Megalodesulfovibrio gigas DSM 1382 = ATCC 19364: one gene and its partner. The protein of the gene in region 1 interacts with the protein of each later gene in a pairwise test. Links are inferred from orthologs where the notes say so. Each region holds a gene or a part of one and is shown on either strand. Other genes may lie near its edges.

The links. Proteins that work in one complex are often made in the same cells at the same time.
Region 2: the proteins of DGI_RS07210 (region 1) and ndk interact in binary tests that used the Escherichia coli proteins (3 or more experiments, as listed by UniProt). The link is inferred for Megalodesulfovibrio gigas DSM 1382 = ATCC 19364 from one-to-one orthologs.

The regions. Positions count from the first base shown.
Region 1 is NC_022444.1:1,643,712-1,650,542, forward strand. Bases 2,314-5,280 are described here. They hold DGI_RS07210 (5-formyltetrahydrofolate cyclo-ligase), read right to left. Parts: upstream 4,126-5,280; coding sequence 3,502-4,125; downstream 2,314-3,501. Other genes in these bases: hisF (imidazole glycerol phosphate synthase subunit HisF), read left to right, coding at 2,314-2,610; DGI_RS07205 (polyphenol oxidase family protein), read right to left, coding at 2,768-3,517; DGI_RS07215 (metallophosphoesterase), read left to right, coding at 4,191-4,877; DGI_RS07220 (hypothetical protein), read right to left, coding at 4,942-5,229; DGI_RS07225 (hypothetical protein), read right to left, coding at 5,240-5,280. Outside these bases: DGI_RS07190 (M12 family metallo-peptidase), read right to left, coding at 1-1,041; imidazole glycerol phosphate synthase subunit HisH, read left to right, coding at 1,200-1,841; more of hisF, read left to right, coding at 1,831-2,313; more of DGI_RS07225, read right to left, coding at 5,281-5,581; DGI_RS18730 (hypothetical protein), read right to left, coding at 5,784-6,350; DGI_RS18735 (glutaminyl-peptide cyclotransferase), read left to right, coding at 6,456-6,831. UniProt on the Escherichia coli protein: Involved in the removal of 5-formyltetrahydrofolate.
Region 2 is NC_022444.1:2,876,262-2,883,147, forward strand. Bases 2,484-5,460 are described here. They hold ndk (nucleoside-diphosphate kinase), read right to left. Parts: upstream 4,194-5,460; coding sequence 3,774-4,193; downstream 2,484-3,773. Other genes in these bases: DGI_RS12560 (DUF2325 domain-containing protein), read right to left, coding at 2,484-2,600; proC (pyrroline-5-carboxylate reductase), read right to left, coding at 2,974-3,774; DGI_RS12575 (divergent polysaccharide deacetylase family protein), read right to left, coding at 4,316-5,460. Outside these bases: DGI_RS12550 (PhoH family protein), read right to left, coding at 14-1,009; more of DGI_RS12560, read right to left, coding at 1,386-2,483; more of DGI_RS12575, read right to left, coding at 5,461-5,656; DGI_RS12580 (S41 family peptidase), read right to left, coding at 5,885-6,886. UniProt on the Escherichia coli protein: Major role in the synthesis of nucleoside triphosphates other than ATP. The ATP gamma phosphate is transferred to the NDP beta phosphate via a ping-pong mechanism, using a phosphorylated active-site intermediate.

The DNA.
Region 1 (6,831 bases):
GCTGTAGACGCCCTGGCCGCTGGTGCTGGCCCTGTCGTGATGCGCGCCCTGGTTGTGGCCGCATTCGTGGGCAAAGGAGTAGTAGCCCGTGGCGCAGGAATGGCTGACCACGTTGAAGGCCCAGGCGGCGAAATCGCTGCTCAGGGAGGTCATCAGGTAGCCCAGCCCGCAATAGTCACTGTTGTCGATGAGCAGGGTGACGATGTCCGCGCCGTACTGGTCGCGCAGGGTATGCACTTCGTCCATGTACCCGTCGGAGGTGTTTTGCAGGCGCGAGAGGGCGTCGTCGAAGCCGGAGCTTTCGTCGTAGCTCACTTCCGCAGCATGCACCAGGCGGTAGCGCTGCACCATGCCGCTGTTGGCGTACCCCTGGTTGGTTTCGCTGAAGGCCAGGTTGATGAGGGAGGCCATGGCTGCCGTGCCGCCCACGGCATTTCTGGCGGCGGCAGTGTAGACCATCATGACGTCGATGGCTGAGCCATCATCCCGCTGCGAGCTTGTTCTTGCAGGATCAAGTTGGGGCAGCGGCGTTGGGGGGAGGGCCTCTTTCTCGTCGGGGTAGGTGGTCTGGTCGATTTCCCGCAGCAGATACGCATTTCCCCCGGCCGGGAGCAGCTCGTACAGCAGTTTGCCGCCGGTCCGGATCATGCCATACAGCACGCCGCCGGTGTTGGCGATGCGGGATTCGCCGCCCACGGCGGCATCGTTCTGTCCCACAAAGATCGTCGTGTTGCCATCGCTGGAGGTTTCCCACCGTGTGGGCGTTACCTGCACCGTCATGTTGTCGAACAGATTGAACGCCAACGCAGCGGCCGCATCCGGCGTGGCGTTGCCTTTGGTCTCCGGAAACAGCAGCAAGGTGTTGACGGTGACAACGCGCGCCCGGAGCACTTTGGCTGGCTGGGATGCGCTGGCGTTATTGGCGTCCGCCGCCATGTCCGGGGCCGGGGTGAAGACGGCGCCTGCCGCCAGGGCCTGTCCCGGGGAAAGCAGCATCAGCCCGATACAGAGCATTCCTATCAGCAACAAGAGCCATTTCATAATCCCTCCGCCGTGAAAAACTGCCATTTCGCAACATGCGGGCATGGCTTGCAAAGCGTTGACGCAACGCCTGCCCCGCCGCAACTGCCGCACCGGCATCCCTTGCTCCTGCCTGCGTCCTCTGCTATCCAACCAGCCTAACTTTCGGGAGGAGCAGCATGCTTGCCATCCTAGATTACAAGGCCGGAAACCAGACCAGCGTCAAGCGGGCGCTGGACCACCTGGGCATTCCCAATGCCATCACCAACGATCCTGCCGTCATCGGCACGGCGCGCGGCCTGATTTTTCCGGGGGTCGGCGCGGCGGGCCAGGCCATGGGGGAGCTGCAGGCCACGGGCCTAGATCATCTTATACGGGAGATGGTCCAGGCGGACAAGCCCCTGTTGGGCATTTGCGTGGGCTGCCAGATTTTGCTGTCCTATTCCCAGGAGAACAACACCAAGGCCCTGGACATCATTCCCGGCGAATGCGTGCTGTTCAATCCGGCCTGGACCGACGAAACTGGCTCGTCCATCCGGGTGCCGCACATGGGCTGGAACCGCGTGCACCTGCACGCCCCCTGCCCGCTGTTCGAGGGTATTGCCCCGGAGAGTGAGTTTTACTTTGTGCACTCGTATTATCCCGATCCTAAGGCGGAATTCGTCATCGGGACCACCACGTACGGCCAGGCCTTTTGTTCCGTGCACGGTGCGCCGGGCTTGTGGGCCGTGCAGTTTCACCCGGAAAAAAGCGGCCGCCCGGGCCTGAGGCTCCTGAAAAATTTCTGGGAATACTGCCAGGAGGAACGCCGTGCTGTCTAAACGCATCATCCCCTGCCTGGACGTGCGCAACGGCCGCCTCACCAAGGGCGTCAAGTTCGTGGGCAACGTGGACATCGGCGATCCCGTGGAATCTGCCCGCATCTATTACGAGGAAGGCGCGGACGAGATTGTCTTTTACGACATCACCGCCTCCCATGAAGGCCGCATGGCCTTTCTGGATGTGGTGAACGAGGTCGCGTCCAAGATTTTCATTCCCTTTTCCGTGGGCGGCGGCATTAACACCGTGGAAGACATGCGCGCCTGCCTGCTGGCCGGGGCGGAAAAGGTCTCCGTGAACTCCGGCGCGGTGAAGCATCCGGACATCATCTCCCAGGGCGCGGCGGCCTTCGGTTCCCAGGCTGTGGTGCTGGGCATGGACGTGCTCAAGGTGCCTGTTTCCGAAAAGATTCCCTGCGGCTACGAAATCGTCATCCATGGCGGCCGCACCCACACCGGCCTGGATGCCCTGGACTGGGCCAAGACCGGCGAGGCCCTGGGCGCAGGTGAAATCTGCCTCAATTCCATTGATGCCGACGGCACCAAGGAAGGCTACGAGCTGACCCTGACGCGCATGATCAGCGACGCCGTGACCATCCCCGTCATCGCCTCCGGCGGCGCGGGCAACCCCGATCATATGGTGGATGCCCTGACCCAGGGCCGCGCCTCCGCCGCCCTCATCGCCTCCATTGTCCACTACGGCACGTACACCATCCGCCAGCTCAAGGAGCACATCGCCGGCTGCGGCGTGAAAGTGCGGCAGATCTGGTAGAGAGAGAAGAGAAAAGCGCGTGTTTGGGGGAACTGGTTTCCCCCAAGCCCCCTCCAATAGTGTTGGCCCCTGCGGCGGAGTATATGCTCCGCCGCAGGGGCCAACACTATCAGGGGGGCCAGGGGGGATTATCCCCCCTGGTTCCTTTTGCTTTTTCCTATCCCTCTTCCCGCCAAATCGCATTGGCCATGCGGCCGGTGATGCGGGACTGGCGGTACGAGAAGAAGTGCCCGGGCAGGCTGGCGGTGCAGAGATCCAGGGAATAGATGTGACAGGCCGGCAGGCCGGCGGCCAGGAGTTGATCCCGGGTGAGCTGCCAGAGGTGCACGCGGTGCGTCTGGGGCTGGAACCAGGGAGAGAATGTCTCGCCCCATTCGGCGTCAAAATGAATGAATTCGCTGGCGGCCGGCCCCAGGCTGGGGCCGCGCACGGCCAGCAGGTCTGCCGGCGCGAGGTCGTAGCGGGCGCAGAACTGGCCGATGGCAGCCTGGATGAAGCCGATGCGGTTGCCGCGCCAGCCCACATGCAGGGCCAGGAGATGCCGGCCGCCGGCATGGGCGATGAATACGGGCTGGCAGTCTGCGGTCTTGATGATCAGCGCCCGGCCCGGTTCGGTGGTGGCCAAGCCGTCGCCGTCCATGCTGCCGGGGGCGTCCACGTCGCCGAAGTCGGGATCAAACAGGGTGACGTCGCCGTGCACCTGGCGGCATTCGGTCCAGACGGAAAAGCCCAGGGATGCCTGCAGGGCGCGGCGGTTGGCGCGCACGGCCTCGGGGGAGTCGCCCACGTCGAAGCTCATGTTCGCACGGCCATACGCCCCGTCAGAAAGCCCGCCCAGGCGTGTGGAAAAGGCGCAGCGGACGCCGGGCACGTTGGGAAAGGCGAAGGGAATCACCTGGATATCCACACAACCTCCGATTCGGTGACAATCACATGCACGGGCGCGTCCCAGGGGTCTGCGGGCAGGGCGTCCACAAGCTGCACGGAGAAGCACAAACCCACGCGCAACCTGGGCTGCACCCGGCCCTTGGCGAGCAGACGGTCGTAATAGCCGCCGCCGTACCCCAGGCGATGGCCGGCGCGATCGAAGGCCACGCCGGGCAGCACGGCCACATCCGGCGCGCAGGCTCCCGCCGCAGGGCAGTGGGCAGGATCCGGCTCGGGGATGTTGAAGGCGCCGGGGCGCAGCACGGCGGCGTCGCAGGCACAGGCCAGATCCATGACCCCGGGCTGGTCGGGCACACAACGCGGCAGCAGCAGCCGCACGCCGCGGGCCCAGGCATCCTCCAGCAGCAGGCGGGTGTCCAGTTCGCTGCGCACGGCGCAGTAGCAGAAGATTTCCGCTGCGGCTTGCCAGGCGTCCAGGGCCAGCAGGCGTTCCTGGGCAGCACGGGAATAACGGGCGTGCGCCTCGCCGGCAATGCCGGTCCGCAGGCGCAGCATTTCCCGGCGCAGGGCGGCCTTGCGGGCGTCCGAGTCCGGGGCAGGTGGGGGCGGCGAGGTGGATGCTTGCATGATGGCGTCGATTTTGAAACAGTATGCCCGTATCAGCAGGACAAAGCATACCGGAGCAAGGCACGATGCAGCAAGCAGGAATCGGTGATTATTGGATCGGTGTGGGTGATATTCATCAACAGGTGGACCGTCTGGCCAGCATCCCCGGCGTGGCCCAGGCCCGCGGCATCATTCTCAGCGGCGACCTGACCAACCGCGGCGGCGAAAAGGAGGCAGCCCGCATCCTGGCGGCCGCCAGAAAGGCCAATCCCAACGTGCTGGCCCAGATTGGCAACATGGACATGCCCATCGTGACCGGTCTGCTTCAGCGCGAAGGCATCAACCTGCATTGCGCCGCCCGGGTGCTGGACTCCGAATACCCGGCCCTGGGCGTCATGGGCGTGGGGGCATCCACCTTCACCCCCTTCGGCACCCCCAGCGAGGTGAGCGAGGAGCGGCTGCAGCACTGGCTGGAGACCACCTACGAGCAGGCCAGGACATTCCGGCATCTGCTTGTGGTCATTCATAATCCGCCAAAGGATACCCAGGCGGACACCATTGGCGGCGGGGTGCATGTGGGCAGCCCGGCGGTGCGGGCCTTTCTGGAGCGGGTGCAGCCGGATGTGTGCCTCACCGGGCATATCCACGAAAGCGCCTGCGAAGACCGACTCGGCCGCACCATTCTTATCAATCCCGGTGCGTTGGATGCCGGTGGCTACGCGCGCATCGACCTGCGGCCAGGCGGCTTCACCGCCCGCCTGCTGCAGCAGTGAGGGGCAGGGGAAGCTCACGGGGAGGCCTCGGCATCATTGAGGAATCCCCGTGAGGTGTCCTGGATCAGGCCGCGTCCAGCTCCAGCAGGCGCGCCACGCTGGCCGGGGAAAAGGTGTCGTGGGCATGCAGCAGGGCTTCGGGCTCGGCGGCAATGCGCTCCAGCAGAGTCCGGGCCTCGGCCATGTCCATAGGCGCCGTCTGATCCGCCAGGGCTTTGCCTCGCAGGGTGACGGTGTCGGGACGTTGACGGGGCGCCTCTTCCTGTTCCTGCACCTGCACCTCGTCTCGCTGGGAGGCGCGGTCGGGCGCAAGGCTGGGAAAGGTGCCGGCAAGACGGGAAATGCCGTCCATAAGCAACTCCTTATTGCACGCGGTCGCCGCTGGTGTCTGCCACGGCCAGGTGCAGCACGGCGTCCGCATTGATGGATTCCTGGGCCAGCATCTGGCAGCGGATGCTGGATTGGGTGAGCCGGGCCATGCACTCGCCATATTGTGCCTGGGCCTCGGCGGGCAGGCGGTCGGGCACGCCTTCCTGGGCCAGCACGTGGAGCAACGCGCTCACTGTGGAAGCCATTTCCTTGTATTCCGAAAGCATGGCTTCGCGAAGGCCGGCGTCCTTGAGCTGGCGGAGCATCTGGCGGCGCAGCTGTTCCTGCAGGGACTGGCCGGCAAACTGCCCGGCTGGAGGGGCGAAATGGGACATGGCGGTCTCCTTGACATCAAATTGACAGGATGCCAGGAGCAAGCAAAAGCCGCGCCAAGGATGCAGCATCCCGGGCGCGGCGTAGCAGGTGCGAGGCAGTGCTTGGGCTAGAGCATTGTAATTTTGAAAGAGGACATTGCGAGAGGGGAAACCTTTTTGCAAAAGGTTTTCCCCCGAGAACTCCGTTCAAAGAGAGCTTGCCCTATTGCCCCGCAGGCTTGACGATCTGGAACGGCGTGGACGCCGTGACTTCCTGCTTCTTGAGCAGGTCCTTAAAGATGACTTCATACGTGTATTCGCCGGGCGGCAGGGCATGCAGATCCAGGGTGTTCATGGCGAAAAAGTCCAGCACCGGATGCTGCGAGGTCAGGGCGTGGGTGTACAGATTCTCGCGGAAGTAAATTACTTCCTCGCCGAGTTTGATGCGCATGTCCTGCACCACGGAAATCTCGTAGCGGCCGTCAGCCTGCCGGGTGAACCAGTTCAGCGGTTCGTAATACACCAGGAACTTGCCGTCCGGGGGGATGACGGTGGTGGGCAGCGGCTCGTAGGACGCGAATCCCTCTATCTTGCTGCACAGGGTCATATTGGTTATGGCCAGGGTGCTGTTGTTCTGGATATCAAGAATCAGGTGCTTGAGCTGCAGCACGCGGGGGTCTTGCTCGGCGTGGGCTGGTCCGGCGCATGGCAGAGACAGGGCTCCTGCCAGCAGCAGGGTGGCAAGAATGGTCCGGGAGCGGCGTGCGGCCTGCAGAAGCGTGCAATGCATGGGTGGCGTCCTGTGGGGTTGTGGTGTTGCGCCGGCGCAATGCCGGCTGTGCATGGAGCACCAGTGTCGCCATGGAGCCCTGGCAACGAACATGAGGACATTTTTATGAGCGTACGCACTTTTCCTGCCTGCGTAAAGGCTGCCGCCGGCGTGCTGCTGGTCTGCATGGTGCTGTGCCAGTGGCGGCTGTCGCCGGCCCTGGCGGCTCCGGCTGCGCCGGTGACGCCGTGCGAGATCGTGGCCACATACCCGCACGATGCCGCCGTGTACACTCAGGGGCTGCTGTTTCACAAAGGCGTGTTGTATGAAAGCGGGGGACTGTACGGCGAATCCCGCCTGCGCAAGACAGACCTGGAGACCGGCCGCGTGCTGGCGGAAAAAAAGCTGGACGCACGGTATTTTGCCGAGGGCCTGACCCTCATTGGCGGCCGTCTGGCGCAACTCACCTGGCGCGAGGGTCTGGGATTGCTGTGGGATGCCG
Region 2 (6,886 bases), 1.2 Mb from region 1 along the record:
GCGCCCGGAGCGGCTAGGAGTGGCTTTCGGCGTTTTCGAAACGTTCATACGCTTTCACGATGCGGGCCACGAGGGTATGGCGGATGACGTCCGCCTCTTCAAACTGTATGAACGCGACGCCCTCCACACCCTTGAGCACTTCGCGGGCCTGGACCAGGCCAGATCGAACTCCCCGGTGGCCCGCGGACGGCAGGTCGATCTGGGTCACGTCGCCGGTGATGACCGCCTTGGAGCCGAACCCCAGGCGGGTCAAAAACATTTTCATCTGTTCGGGGGTGGTGTTCTGGGCTTCGTCAAGGATGATGAAGCTGTCGTTGAGGGTGCGGCCGCGCATGAAGGCCAGGGGCGCAATCTCGATGATGCCCGTCTCCAGCATTTCCTGCACCTTGCGCGCGTCCACCATGTCGTGCAACGCATCATACAGGGGCCGCAGATACGGGTTGATCTTCTCCGCCAGATCTCCGGGCAAAAAGCCCAGCCGCTCCCCGGCCTCCACGGCCGGACGCGTGAGCACCAGCCGGCGGATCTCCCGCCGCATGAGGGCCGCCACGGCCATGGCCACGGCCAGATAGGTCTTGCCTGTGCCGGCCGGCCCGATGGCGAATACCATGTCGTGCTCGTGCAGGGCGTGCACATAGGCGCGTTGGTTCAAGGTTTTGGGGGCCACGGTCTTCTTGGGAGACGCGACGAACACCGCCTCCTTGAACATCCGAACCAGATCCGTGCCCGGCGAGCGGGTCAGGGTGTCCCAGGCAAAGCCAAAGTCCCGCCGCCCCAGGGGATGCCCGGCCTTGAGCAGCCGATACAGCTGCACCATGCAGTTGGCAGCGCGATCGGCCAGACTTTTGTCCGTGGCGCGCACCGTCAGCATGGAGCCGCGGCTGTGCAGCTCAACACCAGCCTTGGCGGCCAACGCATCCAGATGGGAATTTCCCGGCCCGAAGAGTTCGCGGGCCAGGGCAGGATCATCGAATTCCAGGCTTTGCTCGATGGCTTCAGTCGCCTGCATTCACGCCTCAAACCCGAGCACCGGGACAGTCGCAGAAACGCGCAGGACGCACGTTCCCCTTCCCGGATTCGGGCCAGCTCTGCCGGCGAGGGGGGCAAGACATGCAGCGACCGGCTTGGAATTCCTCATGCTGCATGGCGAGACTATGGTGGATTTTTCATGCAAGTCAAGTGCAGATGACGGCGGAGTGACCATTTCCGCCGTCATCTGCATCATGCCGGCGTCCGTCAGGCAGGGCGGGAGGAGAAAGACCCTGCTGCCGGAGCCGGTTCCCCGGCGGGACGGGGAGATTCCTGAGGCGCCGTGAGGAACGGCTTCAAGGATTTTTCAAAGAAGGATCGCGGCCGCTGCGCGGAAGAGATGCTCGGAACCCACGTCATGACAGATGTTCTCCTTGCAGTTCGAGGGCGGAAGAGTCGAGAAGCCCTTCCAGCGTTTTGGAGAGAGAGGAAAGCGAGGCGCTGCGCATGGCCAGACACGGCTTCATGCACTGGCGGCAGGCCTGTTTGACGCAGTGGAAGGCCTCGTGACTGACGCAATCCATGGGGCAGAGCACGGCATCCGCCTTGGGAAGAATCTGGTGCAGCCGGGAGATGGCATGTTCGCGTCCGCCATCGTGGTGCACGAATTGCCCGCCCAGGCTCTCCACAAGTTCACGATAATGCGGGGCCAGGCCGGAACGTCCGCCCACATAGAGGATGCATCTGCCATTGAGCGAGCGATTGGGGCACGGCGCCGGGCTTTCGCAGTCCCCGTGTTCGTCCTCGCGGGGGCACCGCTGCCGGGCCTGCTGCTCCAGCATGCGAGCCAGTTCCCGTTCCAGCACGTCGCATTCCATGCCCTTTTCCGCAAGCATGGCCTCGGTATGCGCCAGGCGCTTTTCCATGGATTCCACCAGCCGCAGGGCCTCGGCGCGTTCTTCGTGCGCCAGACGCAAGGACTCGAACACCTGCTGGAAGGCGATGGAGCTGCCGCCGGCCCGCGGGGCTTTCTTCTCCGAGGCCAGTTCACGGTTGCGCTTGGCCAGATCGCGAATCCGCGCCCGGTACGCCCGCTTGACCGTGGACAGCGTTTCCTCCAGATCCGCCAGCTTGGTTTCCTGCTGCTGCAGCCGGCGGATATCCGCCCGGTTGGACGCCCCCACCAGATGCGACAGCATGTGCACATGGCCGAACACTTCCGAGAACAGTTCCTGCCCCAGGTACGGGTGCGTCACCATGGCCCAGAAGGGGCCGGGGATCTCGCCGTTGGCCACGGACTTTTTCCAATAGGCGCGGCGCTGGTTGTCGTCCAGGGTCTGCAGCACCTGCCGCACATGGCGCATGTACTTGCGGTCCAGGTGCTTTTGCACCAGCTTGGCGGTGCGGCTCTCCTCCCGGCAAAAGCGGACCAGAGCGGAGTGATACATGTAATCCGTGGCGTCATCCGGCAGGGAAAGCCCTCCCCTGCGCGCCAGCCGCCGACATTCCTGCAAGGTGAGACAGGTGCCCACCACGGCGCACTGCAGGTCCGGCAGTTCCCACAACGCGCGCCGCTCGGACATGGACGCCTGCACAAGGCCGGAGGGGGAAAGATGATCGAGCAGCAGCATACATTCTCCTGCGGTGACGGTGAACACGTGCGGCGCACTGGCTACTTCCGGGAAGAAGTCGGACTCGGGAACAAATCTTCGGCATCCGGAGCGCGTCGCCCTTGATTACCTTGGTATTGAAATTCATTTTCATTGTCAATGTCATTTTGAAAAAAACTGCCCCCTCCCCGCTCAGGAATGGCGCAGCTCCCAAAGACAACCGCCGGAGAAACACCGCACAAGGCGATATTTCTCCGGCGGTTGCACCAAAAACACTAGAGCATTAATGAGAACTTTTTCCTGTAATGCTCTCCCCTTTGGAAAAACGAAAAGGTTCTCCCCCGAGAACTCCTTTCAAAGATAACTTGCTCGATGGCGCGAAGACGCTGCTGCCCTACCCGCCCAATTCCTTGCTGCGGGTCTCGGCGGCCACCACGGCATCCACCAGGGCGGCGCGCACGGCCTTGCGGTCCAGAACATTGGTGGCGGCAATGGTGGTGCCGCCGGGCGAGGTGACCATCTCCCGCAGCACGCTCAGGTGTTCGGGCCGTTCCTGGGCGAGCTTGGCGGACCCGGAGAACAGGCAGCGCACCATGTCTGTGGCCTGGGGCCGGGGGAAGCCCATGGTCACGCCGGCTTCCACCATGGCTTCCATCAGATAGAAGACATAGGCAGGGCCGGAGCCAGCCAGGGCGGTGAAGCTGTCGAAGCGTGATTCGTCCAGGATGAACACGCGTCCCAGGCGTTCGAAGGTCCTGGTCACGAATTCCTTTTGCGAATCCTTCAAATCCGGATCGTCCAGGCACACGGCGAACATGCCGGCCTGAACCATGGCCGGGGTGTTGGGCATCACTCGCACCACCGGGCAGGCGCCGCTGCACCAGCGTTTGAGCTTGTCCAGCCCGACACCGGCAGCGATGGAGAGGATGACCTGGCTTGGAGAAAGCCGGCTGGCCAGGTCGGCCAGGGCGCGGTGCATCTGGTGCGGCTTGATGGCCACGAGCAGATAATCCACACCCTCGGCCAGGTCGTGCACGCTGGAGGCGCTTTCCACCTCGCAGCCGGTGCACAGGCTGGCCAGCTTGGTTTTGTCCGTGTCGAAACAGCGCAGGGACAACCCCGGCGTGCCGGAGAGTCCGCGCAGAATGGCAGAACCCATGTTGCCGCAGCCGAGGCAGCCCAGCGTCTTTTCCATTAGCCTACAATCTCCAATGCGCTGAAGAAGAAGGGAATTTCCTGCGCGGCCGTCTCGGGGGCGTCGGAGCCATGCACGGCGTTCTTTTCCACATCCAGGGCAAAGCGCTTGCGGATGGTGCCCTCGGCGGCGTTGGCCGGGTTGGTGGCGCCCATCAGATCGCGGTAGGCCTGGATGGCGTTTTCGCCTTCCAGCGCGCTCACCACCACCGGGCCGGAGGTCATGAAGTCGCACAGGCTGCCGTAGAAGGGGCGTTCCTTGTGCACGGCATAGAAGGCCTCGGCCTGGGCGCGGGTGAGCTGGATCATCTTGGTGGCCTTGACCGTGAGGCCGGCCGCCTGGATCATGGCCAGGATGTCGCCAGCCAGGTTGCGGGATACAGCGTCGGGCTTGATGATGGACAACGTTCTCTGCAGCATGCGGTTGATTCCTCCAAAGATATTCGTGTCCCGTGCATCTACCCGGAATTGCGGCGCTTGGCAATGACAGGCAGGTGACAATCTGCGAATTGTCCGGGGGTGTATTGGCAGCAGACCGCGCCCTACTGCCCGGACAGGGTGGCGGGATCGGCCAGGACATCCAGGTCCGAAAGGCTCACGGCGGTGATGCCCGGCCGGGGTGCGGCCGCCCAGCGGCGCAGGGCCTCAAAGGTTTCCGGGTGCGGATGCCCGATGGCAATGGCCTGCCCGTGCTGCAGGGCCAGGTGTTCGGCCTTGCGGATCTGGTGCAGGATGGTGGTGGCGTCCCGCACCACATCCAGAAACACGTCGCGCCGGTAGGTGGGCAGGCCCATGGCGCGGGAGGTCTGGGCCAGGCGGGAGCGCTCATGCGTCAGGGAGTCGAGCACGAACAGCCCCCGGCTGCGGATGACCTCCAGCGCCGGCCGCGTCAGCTCGGCCTGCTGCGTGAAGCGCGAGCCCATGTGATTGTTCACGCCCACGGCGTGGGGCACGCCGGCAAGGTTCACGGCCGTCAGCCGGGAAATGGTCTGGTCATCCATGCCCACCATCAGGGCATCCCGGCCAGGAGAGATCCGCAGATTCACGGGCTCCATGGGCAGGTGCACCAGCACTTCGCGGCCGGCGGCATGGGCCAGTTCGGCCACCTCGCGGGCATGTTCGGTATAGGGCAGGATGGAAAAGACCACCGGCGCGGGCAGGGCCAGCAGTTCCCGGGCCTGGGAAAGGCTTGCACCCATGTCGTCAATAACGATGGTCAGGCGTGCGCCTTCCACCGGCCGAAACGCCGGCGCGCGGGAGGACGACAGCACGATTTCATGCGTCAGGCGGTTCATGATCCGAATCCGCCACAGGGTCGGGCGCGCCAGCTCCAGAGAGGCGCGGGGCACCTGCCGGGCCAGAAGCGCCTGCAGGGTCTGGCGCAGGGCGGCGGCCCCCTCCTCCAGCCGCAGGGACAGGCGCTGGAACAGATAGCGGTGTTCCACGTCGGAATGCTGCCCCACTTCCAGCAACTCCAGACGCTCCGGCGGCAGGCCGTGCTGCTGCAGCGCCTCCAGCAGGGCGGCGTCCACCTGTCGCACCGTGAGTTCCATGGGCGCGCCCAGGGCTTCTTCAAAGGCGTCGGGATGCACCACAGGCCGGATGATCTTGGTGGGGGTATCCAGCGGATGGCCGTAGGACGCAAGAGGAGCCGGCGTGGCATTGACAAACGCGCCGGGCAGGACGGCGTGGCCGGGCGGACTGATCGGACTGATCGGCTTGCTCGGACTGGCCGGGCGGGGCGAAGTGGGCGGCGAAACAATGCGGGACTGCTCGAACACGCCAGGGGCCGCCGTGCCGGGAGCCACGCCGCTGGACGCGCCAGGGACCGCGCCCGGGAAGGCCGCCGTGTTGGCAGCCGAGGGCGGCACCGGCCAGAACATGACCCACGCCAGCGCCAGCGCGGCCCCAGACGCCAACAACACCGCCAGCAGCGCAGATGCCGACGCATGCGACAACAACACGCGCAAAAGAGAGGATGTTTTATTCACCACATTCACGGCTGGCGCGCCAGGACAGCGGAAGCCAGAACGTCTGGAATGGACAAGGCCGGGTCAGGAACTCCTGACCCGGCGCATGTACGTTGCACAGGCAACCACCCTGCGGCCGCCCTACTTGGGCCCAAAGCCCGCAGGGGGATTCTTGACAAACTGCAGGGCCAGGCGAAGCTGATTGTCTTTCTCCAGCATCTCCTGCACCTTGCTGGCCTGGGAGGCCGGATCGACCTTGTCCTTGCGGCCATTTTCCAGGTGCCGGGTCAGGTCCTTCTCGCGCATGTCGGCCAGGGAGTTCAGATCATCCGTCGCCAGGGGCACATGCATGTCCGGCTTGATGCCTTCGGCCTGGATGGTCCGGCCGCCGGGGGTATAGTACAGGGCCGTGGTCAGCTTCATGCCGGCGCCATCAGACAGGGGGATGATGGTCTGCACCGAGCCCTTGCCGAAGGTGGGTTCGCCGATGAGCAGCGAGCGCTTGTGATCCTGCAGTGCGCCGGCCACGATTTCCGAGGCGGACGCCGAACCGGCGTTGATGAGCGTCACCATGGGCACGGTGATGTCGTCGCTGGAGCGCGTGGCCGTGAAGTCCTTGCGATTGCGCTTGTCGCGGCCCTGGATATACACAATCATCCCCTCGGAGAGGAACAAGTCCGTGATGCTCACGGCCTGATCAAGCAACCCGCCGGGATTGTTCCGCAAATCCAGCACCACACCCTTGAGGGGCCGGCCCTTCTTGTGGTAGGCCGCCAGGGCGTTTTCCATTTCCTCGGTGGAATGCTCATTGAATTTGTTGAGCCGCAGATACAGGATGCCGTCTTCCAGCACCTCGCTCTTCACGCTGATGATGGGAATGGTATCCCTGAGGATGGAGACCTTTTCCGGGGTGCGGCTGTTCTTGTGCAGGATGGTCAGCAGCACTTCGGAGCCCTTGGGACCGCGAATGAGCTTCACGGCATCCACCAGACTCATGCCCTGGGTGGACTGCCCATCGATCTCCAGAATCAGATCGCCGGTGCGCAGGCCGGCGCGGAAGGCCGGGGTATCCTCAATGGGAGAAATGACGATGAGCCGGCTGTCCTTGGAGCCGATTTCGATGCCGATGCCCGAAAACTCGCC